One region of the Massilia sp. CFBP9012 genome, then DNA from elsewhere that is predicted to be linked to it. Evidence: predicted binding sites of a transcription regulator. Region 1 holds the regulator's gene; each other region holds the start of a gene.
The links. The regulator sigma-54, encoded in region 1, starts transcription at its own class of promoters, with help from an activator protein. The targets are predictions, from matches to a motif close to TGGCANGNAANCTGCTTT.
Positions count from the first base shown of each region.

Region 2: the regulator sigma-54 is predicted to act here: its motif matches at 1,793-1,810, upstream of glnA (type I glutamate--ammonia ligase).
Region 3: the regulator sigma-54 is predicted to act here: its motif matches at 1,702-1,719, upstream of SOM61_RS17890 (transglutaminase family protein).

Region 1 covers NZ_JAXCWM010000003.1:467,743-470,993, forward strand. Annotated here, with positions in the region: gene lptA (lipopolysaccharide transport periplasmic protein LptA) at 1-93, shown strand, start outside; gene lptB (LPS export ABC transporter ATP-binding protein) at 90-857, shown strand; gene SOM61_RS07010 (RNA polymerase factor sigma-54) at 869-2,347, shown strand; gene hpf (ribosome hibernation-promoting factor, HPF/YfiA family) at 2,423-2,782, shown strand; gene SOM61_RS07020 (enoyl-CoA hydratase/isomerase family protein) at 2,896-3,251, shown strand, end outside.
Region 2 covers NZ_JAXCWM010000002.1:428,392-431,642, reverse strand. Annotated here, with positions in the region: gene SOM61_RS04605 (DUF4124 domain-containing protein) at 1-153, opposite strand, end outside; gene glnA (type I glutamate--ammonia ligase) at 315-1,730, opposite strand; gene SOM61_RS04595 (rhodanese-like domain-containing protein) at 2,048-2,503, shown strand; gene SOM61_RS04590 (hypothetical protein) at 2,500-3,243, shown strand; gene SOM61_RS04585 (CocE/NonD family hydrolase) at 3,248-3,251, opposite strand, start outside.
Region 3 covers NZ_JAXCWM010000010.1:176,800-180,050, reverse strand. Annotated here, with positions in the region: gene SOM61_RS17900 (alpha-E domain-containing protein) at 1-212, opposite strand, end outside; gene SOM61_RS17895 (circularly permuted type 2 ATP-grasp protein) at 214-1,626, opposite strand; gene SOM61_RS17890 (transglutaminase family protein) at 1,792-3,251, shown strand, end outside.

The sequences.
Region 1 (3,251 bases):
CGCAACGACGTCAGCGGCCAGAGCAAGGTTGGCGGCGGCCGCGGCACCCTGATCCTCTCGCCCAAGCGCACCCCCGCCGGAGGAGCGCAATGACGGCAATCCCGATGGATCTGGGCGATTGCAGCACCCTGGTCGTCAAGGGCCTGCAGAAGAGCTATGGCAAGCGCCTGGTGGTGCGCGACGTGTCGCTGCAGGTCGAGTGCGGTGAAGTGGTCGGCTTGCTGGGCCCGAACGGCGCCGGCAAGACCACGTCGTTCTACATGATCGTCGGCCTGGTGCCGTCGGACGCCGGCTCGATCGACATCAACGGCACCGACATCACCAGCCTGCCGATCCACCGCCGCGCCGTATTGGGCCTGTCCTACCTGCCGCAAGAGGCCTCGGTATTCCGCAAGCTGACGGTGGAAGATAACATCCGCGCCGTGCTCGAGCTGCAGAAGGACAACGGCAAGCCGCTGTCGAAAGACCAGATCAACGAGCGCCTCGACACCTTGCTGGCCGACCTGCAGATCGAGAAGCTGCGCGAGAACCCGGCGCTGTCGCTGTCGGGCGGCGAGCGCCGCCGCGTGGAGATCGCGCGCGCGCTGGCGACCAATCCGCGCTTCGTGCTGCTCGACGAACCGTTCGCCGGCGTCGACCCGATCGCCGTGATCGAGATCCAGCGCATCGTGCGCTTCCTGAAGGAGCGCCGGATCGGTGTCCTGATCACCGACCACAACGTGCGCGAGACGCTCGGCATCTGCGACCGCGCCTACATCATCAACCAGGGCGCGGTGCTTGCCTCCGGCCGCCCTGACGACATCATCGCGGACGAGTCGGTGCGCCGCGTGTACCTGGGTGAACACTTCCGCATGTGAGCGACGCCTAGATGAAACAGTCCCTGCAACTTCGCACTTCGCAGCACCTCGCGCTTACGCCGCAACTGCAGCAGTCGATCCGGTTGCTGCAACTGTCGACGCTCGAACTGCACCAGGAGATCGAGCAGATACTGGGCGATAACCCCTTGCTCGAGCGGCTCGACGACCCGCTCGACCATTCGGTGCGTTTGCTGGCCGACGGCGCCATCAACAATGCGCCCGCCAGTGGCGAAGCGCCGCCGGCGCCCGGCCAGCAGGCCGAGGGCCAGGATGCGCCGGCGCAGGAGGGCGAGGGTTTCGAGGGCGGCGCCGACAACGAGCGCAGCGACGCCGACTGGAGCGAAGGTGGCGCGCCATCTTCAGGCGGCGGTGGCGAGGACGAGGACGGCCGCCCGCAGCTGGAAGCCTGCGCCATCACCCTGCGCGAACACCTGATGGAGCAGGTGCGCGAAGCCACCCTGTCGGCGCGCGACCGCGCGCTGGCCGAGCTGGTGATCGATGCGCTGGACGACAACGGCTACCTCGAAGAACCGCTCGACGAGATCCATGCAAGGCTGCCCGAAGAACTCGACATCGAGATCGAAGAGCTGCGTTGCGCGCTGGCGCTGGTGCAGAGCATGGACCCGGTGGGCGTCGGCGCGCGCAGCGCGGCCGAGTGCCTGGCGCTGCAGATCCGGCGCATGCCGGGCGTGCCGATGGTGACGCGGCGCATGGCCCTGACCATCGTCGAGGGTTACCTGAGCTGGTTCGCCCAGCGCGAATACAGCAAGCTGAAAAAAGCGCTCGACTGCGACGACGAAGACTTGCGCGAGGTGCAGGCCGTGGTGCGCCAATGCAATCCGCATCCGGGCGCGGCGTTCGCTTCGAACGTGTCGGACTATGTGGTGCCGGACGTGATCGTGCGCCGTTCCAAGAGCGGCTGGGCGGTCACCCTGAACCCGGACGTGATGCCGCGCCTGCGCGTCAACAGCCTGTACGCCAGCATGCTCAAGCAGGGCAAGAGCGAGGCGCAGATGGGCGCGCAGATGCAGGAAGCGAAGTGGCTCATCAAGAATATGCGCCAGCGTTTCGACACCATCCTGCGTGTGGCGGAGGCGATCGTCGAGCGCCAGCGCAATTTTTTCTCCCATGGCGCGGTTGCCATGCGGCCCCTTGTTTTACGTGAGATAGCTGATACACTAGGCCTACACGAGAGCACAATTTCTCGTGTCACAACGCAGAAATACATGCTGACCCCGCACGGCATGTTTGAGTTGAAGTATTTCTTCGGCAGCCACGTTGCCACCGAGGCGGGAGGCGAAGCATCCTCGACGGCAATCCGTGCGCTCATTGCACAATTGACAGGAGCAGAAGACCCTAGGAACCCTTTATCCGACAGCAAGATCGCGGAGATGCTCGGGGAACAAGGCATGGTCATCGCGCGCCGCACGGTTGCAAAATACCGTGAAGCCCTCAAGATACCCCCTGTAAGCCTCCGCAAGTCCTTGTAACTGCGCCGTCCACAGACATCGTGCCTTGTCGCGTTCCTGTGGTCCACACGGTGCAACATTTTCAAAGGAGTGTGTATGAACCTCACAATCAGTGGCCATCATCTCGAAGTAACCCCCGCCATCCGTGAATACGTTCAGAATAAGCTCGAGCGCATCATTCGCCATTTCGACCAGGTGATCGACACCCACGTCTTCCTGGCCGTCGACAACCTCACTGAAAAAGAAAAAAGGCAAAAAGCAGAGATCAACGTCCAGGTGTCGGGAAAGACCCTGCACGTGGCCAGCGTCGCACAAGACCTGTACGCCGCGATCGATACGCTGATGGATAAGCTGGACCGACAGATCCTCAAACACAAGCAGCAACTGAAAGACCATAGCCGTACTTCGATCAAACGCATGCCGGAAATCGACGGCGAAGACGCTGCTGTCGCCTGATCAGGCGCAGGGCTCACACTAGCTAAGGGCGTCTGAGGGGACGCCCTTTTTGCATCTGTGGCACATCCAATCCGGCGGGGTAAGATACGGTTTTACCGACCACTGATCACCCCATGACCGACCACGTCCTGACCCGCATCGCCAACCGCACCGGCATCATCACCCTGGACCGCCCGAAGGCGCTCAATTCGCTGTCGCTCGAGATGGTGCGCGCGCTGACCGCGGTGCTGCGCGCCTGGCAGCATGACGGGCAGGTCGAGGCGGTCGTACTGACCAGCAGCAGCGAGAAGGCCTTGTGCGCGGGCGGCGACATCCGTTTCTTCCATGAGGTCGGCCATGCGACGCCGATGGGCGGCAGCGCGCTGCTCGAGGATTTCTTCACCGAAGAATACGCGCTGAATCACCTGATCCATTTCTATCCAAAGCCTTACATCGCCATCATGGATGGCGTCGTGATGGGCGGCGGCAT
Region 2 (3,251 bases), on a different contig from region 1:
GCCGGTATCGATCAGCTGGCACTTGCCGACCTTGACGTCGGTGTACAGCGGGCGCCCGTTGGCGTCCGTGCAGCGGTAGATCTGGGCCTGGGCCGAGGCGCACAACAGCAGGGCGAACATGGCCACGGCGCCGTGAAAAACGATGTTTGTCATTCCTATCACTCGGTAGCTTGCATCGGCGGAAAGATGCATTGTAGTCGCGCCCGACTATACCCGAAGCAACAAAAAACGCGGGGAAAGCCATCGCTTTCCCCGCGTTTCATGGCATCGCCGTCAAGGCTGGCGATGCGCAGGCACAACAGCTTGCCAAGTGATTACGACGAATAGTACATGTCGAATTCGGCTGGGTGCGGGGTCATGCGCAGACGCTGCACTTCGTTCATCTTCAGCTCGATGTAGGCATCGATCATGCTGTCGCTGAACACGCCGCCGCGGGTCAGGAACTCGCGGTCCTTGTCCAGGGCTTCCAGCGCTTCTTCGAGCGAGGCGCACACGGTCGGGATCAGCTTGTCTTCTTCTGGTGGCAGGTGGTACAGGTCCTTGGTCGCGGCTTCGCCCGGGTGGATCTTGTTCTGGATGCCGTCCAGGCCGGCCATCAGCAGCGCGGCGAAGCACAGGTAGACGTTGGCCAGTGGATCCGGGAAGCGGGTCTCGATGCGGCGGCCTTTCGGGTTCGCCACGTGCGGGATGCGGATCGAGGCCGAACGGTTGCGGGCCGAGTAGGCCAGCTTGACCGGGGCTTCGTAGCCAGGCACCAGGCGCTTGTACGAGTTGGTGCCCGGGTTGGTGATCGCGTTCAGCGCGCGGGCGTGCTTGATGATGCCGCCGATGTAGAACAGCGCGGTTTCCGACAGGCCGGCATAGCCGTCGCCTGCGAACAGGTTCTTGCCGTCTTTCCAGATCGACTGGTGCACGTGCATGCCCGAGCCATTGTCGCCGTTGATCGGCTTCGGCATGAAGGTCGCGGTCTTGCCGTAGCTGTGGGCGACGTTCCAGATGACGTATTTCAGGTTCTGGGTCCAGTCGGCGCGCTCGACCAGGGTCGAGAACTTGGTGCCCAGCTCATTCTGGCCGGCGCCGGCCACTTCGTGGTGGTGCACTTCGACCGGGATGCCCATCGATTCGAGGATCAGCGACATTTCCGAGCGCATGTCCTGGAACGAATCGACCGGTGGAACCGGGAAGTAGCCGCCCTTGACGGTCGGACGGTGGCCGCTGTTGCCGCCTTCGAATTCCTTGTCGGTCGACCACGATGCTTCTTCCGAGTCGATCTTGACGAAGCAGCCCGACATGTCCAGCCTCCAGCGGACCGAGTCGAAGATGAAGAATTCCGGCTCCGGGCCGAAGTAGGCGGTGTCGCCGATGCCCGACGATTTCAGGTAGGCTTCGGCGCGCTTGGCGATCGAGCGCGGGTCGCGGTCGTAGCCCTTGCCGTCCGACGGTTCGATGACGTCGCACTGCATGAACAGCGTGGTCTCTTCCATGAACGGGTCGATATTGGCGGTGTTCGGGTCTGGCAGCAGGAGCATGTCCGAAGCTTCGATACCTTTCCAGCCGGCGATCGACGAACCGTCGAAGGCGTGGCCGGATTCGAATTTGTCCAGGTCGAAGTGCGACACCGGGACCGTGACGTGCTGTTCCTTGCCGCGGGTATCGGCGAAGCGTAAATCAACGAATTTGACTTCGTTGTCCTTGACCAGTTGCATTACATCTGCGGCGGACTTTGCCATTCGGAATCTCCTAATTGAAAAAAGGAAGTCGGGTCATGAGAACCGACAACTTGCATCATGTTGAAGCACGAAGCATGCCAACTTGGTGACACCCCACGTGCCCAGTTAATTGCATGAGAGCATGCACAAATCGTTCTTGAGGGACGGGCCAGTTTACCCATAAAATCGCGTCGATCGGCAAGCTTGTCGAAAGATTTACAGCGCATGCCGAATGCACCAATCAAGTGCAACCATGTGTCAATGCACCATTTCAGAGCAGGATACACTGATCCACGGTGGTGCATCGCCTTTGGATGCCCAAAAACGGACCGAACATTATGACGACAGAAAACATTCTCGAGGCGGCGCGCCAGCGTGGCGCAGGCCAGCCCTATGCCGGTGCGGTGACGCCGCAAGAGGCGTTTGAGCTGCTCAGGAGCAGCCCGAACGTCAAACTGGTGGACGTGCGCACCAATGCCGAACGCGACTGGGTGGGCCGGGTTGCCATCCCCGACGCCCAGCATGCGGCGGTGCAGTGGGCGACGTATCCGGGCGGCGTGCCGAATCCGGACTTCGGCGCCCAGCTGGAAAAAGTCGCAAACCCGGATGACATCCTGCTGTTCCTGTGCCGTTCGGGCGTACGCTCGCGCCACAGCGCCCGCGTGGCGACCGAACTCGGTTATGCGAATGCCTTCGACATCCTCGAGGGTTTCGAGGGCGACAGGGATGGCGAAGGCCATCGCAAGACGCTCGGCGGCTGGTGCAAGGCGGGATTGCCGTGGGTGGGCGCATGAGCGACGAGGTAAGTAACCCCATCGAACGCCTGGTGGCGGCGCGCGAACTGGCCGACCACGGCCAGTACGACGCCGCACTGCAAGAGCTGGTCTGGTTCCATGAGCACGCACTGGAAGAAGATCCGTCCCTGTACGGCGTACGCCGCTCCTATGCGCTGGCCGATTGGGCCGTGCTGGCCGAGGCCCATCCGCCGGCGGACGCGGCGCTCGAGGCGGTGCGCGAGCGCAATGCCGCCCTGCTGCTGGCCGGCCAGGGCAACCGCGACCACCTGCTCGACGTGGTCTCGATCGACCATGCGCGCGACCAGCCGGTGCGCACGCGCGACCTGTTCCTGCAACTGGAAACCGTGGCGCCGGCGCTGGCCGCTTCCTGCATCCGGGTCGTGCTGCCGCAAGTGATCGCCGCCGGCGACGCCGAACTTGCCGAACGCCTGATGCCGAACCCGGAAGAAAACATCCGCCAGCATGCCGATTACCTGATGGACGCCTTCCGCGAGCGCCGCAAGCGCTTTACCGCCGCGCCCAGCATCCCGGCCGAGATCCACAACTATGTGCAGGACGTGAACGCCATCCTGGACGTACTGGCGGCGCGCGGCCGGCACGCCGACGTGCACCGTCTGCGCCAGCTGGCAGCCGACGCGATTCCCGCCACCACCCTGCGCCGCGAAGTGCGCGCCGCCCTCGTTCCCGGCGCGCCTGCATGGTACGAGCGCGGCGTCCCGCGCCGTCGCAACGCGTAGGCGTTTAC
Region 3 (3,251 bases), on a different contig from region 1:
ACGTCCTTCTGTGTGAGCGCGGGGTACTTGGCCTCGAACTGCGCCTCCAGCTCGGACACGCCCAGCATGCTGCGCCAGCCCTGCTGCTCGGCCTGCGCCGACTGCGGCATCAGCGAATACTGGACCCGGACATCGAGCATGCGGGCCGTGTTTTCGGCCCGCTCGGTGTAGCGGGCCATCCAGAACAAATGATCTGCGGTGCGGCTCAACATGCTAGTTCTCCAAAATCCAGGTGTCCTTGGTGCCGCCGCCCTGCGACGAATTGACCACCAGCGAACCTTCCTGCAGCGCCACCCGGGTCAGGCCGCCCGGCACCATCGAGACGGTCTTGCCCGACAAGACGAAGGGACGCAGGTCGATGTGGCGCGGCGCGATGCCCGATTCGACATAGGTCGGGCAAGCCGACAAGGCCAGCGTGGGCTGGGCGATATAGCCGTCCGGGTTGGCCACCAGGCGCTCGCGGAAAGCCTCGATCTCGGCGTGGGTCGAGGCCGGCCCGACCAGCATGCCGTAGCCGCCCGCGCCGTGCACTTCCTTGACCACCAGCTCCGGCAGCCGCGACAAGGTGTACGCGAGATCGTCTTTCTTCCTGCACTGGTAGGTCGGCACGTTGTTCAGGATCGGCTTTTCGCCCAGATAGAATTCGATCATGTCCGGCACATAGGGATAGATCGACTTGTCGTCGGCCACCCCGGTGCCGATGGCGTTGGCCAGGCCGACCCGCCCGGCGCGCACCGCGTCGAGCAGGCCCGGCACGCCCAGGGTGGACTCGGCGCGGAAGGCTCGTGGATCGAGGTAGTCGTCGTCGATGCGGCGATAGATGACGTCGACCTGCTTCGGCCCGCGCGTGGTGCGCATATAGACGGTGTCGTCGCTGACGTACAGGTCTTGCCCCTGCACCAGCGCCACGCCCATCTGCTGGGCCAGGAAGGCGTGTTCGAAATAGGCCGAGTTATGCATGCCCGGCGTGAGCACGACCACGGTCGGATCGTCGAGGCCGTGCGGCGCCACGGTGCGCAGGTTGTCGAGCAGCAGGTCGGGATAGTGCTCGACCGGCGCCACGCGGTTGCTCGCGAACAGCGCGGGAAACAGCCGCATCATCATCTTGCGGTTTTCCAGCATGTAGGACACGCCGGAAGGCACCCGCAGATTGTCTTCGAGGACGTAGAACTCGCCCTCGCCCGCGCGCACGATGTCGACCCCGGCGATATGGGCGTAGATATTGGAAGGCACCCTGACGCCCTGCATGGCGGGCCGGTATTGCGCGTTGTTCAGGATCTGTTCGGGCGGGATGATGCCCGCCTTCAGGATAGCCTGGTCGTGGTAGACATCATGCAGGAAACGGTTCAGCGCGGTCACCCGCTGCACCAGGCCGGCCTGCAGCTTGGCCCATTCCGCGGCGTTGATCACGCGCGGAATGATGTCGAATGGAATCAACCTCTCCTTGCCGGCGTTGTCGCCGTACACAGCGAAGGTGATTCCCACCCGCTGGAAGGTCAGCTCGGCTTCGGCCCGCTTTTGCGCGATCAGTTGCGGCGACTGCAGGGCAAGCCAGCGCGCGAACGCGTCATAGTGAGGCCGTGCAGTTGCCGCAGTGGAATACATTTCATCGTAAAATTTCGGCATCGGATCCTCCAGTGGCATAAGTGCAATCAAGAAACGTGCCAGCTGGGGCGACGCCGCACGAGCGCATTATATTGCGGGTATGAATCATGCTTAAATACTGTTGAAACAGGCATGCATCGACGGTGCTGGTATCGTTCGTGACCTCTCCTATAAAGGCACTCCCGCATGGCTATCCGTATCGCGCTGCACCACAAGACCAGCTACCGCTATGACCGGCAAGTCGCCCTCTCGCCGCATGAAGTGCGCCTGCGTCCGGCGCCGCATGCGCGCACGCCGATCCTGTCGTATTCGCTGTCGGTGCTGCCGCAAGAGCATTTCATCAACTGGCAGCAAGACCCATACGGCAATTACATCGGCCGTTTCGTGTTCCCGGAAAAAACGGACACACTCGAGTTCACGGTCGACCTGATTGCCGACATGACGGTCATCAATCCCTTCGATTTCTTCATCGAGAGCTATGCCGAGAATTTCCCCTTCGCCTATCCGGCGCAACTGAAGACGGAGCTGAGCGCGTATGCCCAGGCCGAGCCGCCCGGTCCCCGCCTGCTGGCCTGGGTGGAGGCGGCGCGGCGCGAGCTGCTGGCGCAGCCGATGAATACCAACGATTTCCTGGTGGCGATCAACCAGCGCCTGCAGCGCGATATCGCCTATCTGTTGCGGATGGAGCCTGGCGTGCAGACGCCGGAAGACACACTGGAAAAGTGTTCCGGCTCGTGCCGCGACACCGGCTGGCTGCTGGTGCAGATCCTGCGCGAAATGGGGCTGGCGGCGCGCTTCGTCTCGGGCTACCTGATCCAGCTGCGCGCCGACCAGGAAGCACTCGACGGTCCGAGCGGCCCCCTCGAGGACTTCACCGACCTGCATGCCTGGACCGAGGTGTACATTCCCGGCGCCGGCTGGATCGGACTCGACCCGACCTCGGGCATGCTGGCGGGCGAAGGCCATATCCCACTGGCCTGCACCGCGCTACCCTCGTCGGCGGCGCCGGTGACGGGCTTCAGCGACCAGGCCGAGGTCACCTTCATCCACGAGATGACGGTCACCCGCATCCATGAAGACCCGCGCGTAAGCAAGCCGTACACGGAAACCGACTGGCAGGCCATCGACCGTCTCGGCCAGCAGGTCGATGCCGATCTGCTGGCCCAGGACGTGCGCCTGACCCAGGGCGGCGAGCCCACCTTCGTCTCGATCGACGATATGGACGGGCCGGAATGGAATACCCTGGCGCACGGCGACAAGAAGCGCGAACTGGCCGGCAATCTGATGCACCGGCTGAAAAGCCATTTCGCGCCGGGCGGCATGCTGCACTATGGCCAGGGCAAATGGTATCCGGGCGAGCCGCTGCCGCGCTGGGCCCTGAATATCTTCTGGCGCGTCGACGGCCAGCCGATATGGCTCGATCCGTCCCTGTTCTCGGACGAATATATCGACGATGGCTATGGCAGCGAGGAAGCCGGCCACTTCATCGTCGAGCTGGTCAAGTCGCTCGGCCTGCCGGCGGGCAGCGCCATCGCGGCCTATGAAGACGTGCTGCTGCAGGCCCAGCGCGAGCAGGCGCTGCCGCGCAACCTCGATCCCTTGCAAGCCGACCTCAAGGCGCCGGAGGAACGGCGCCGGCTGGCGCG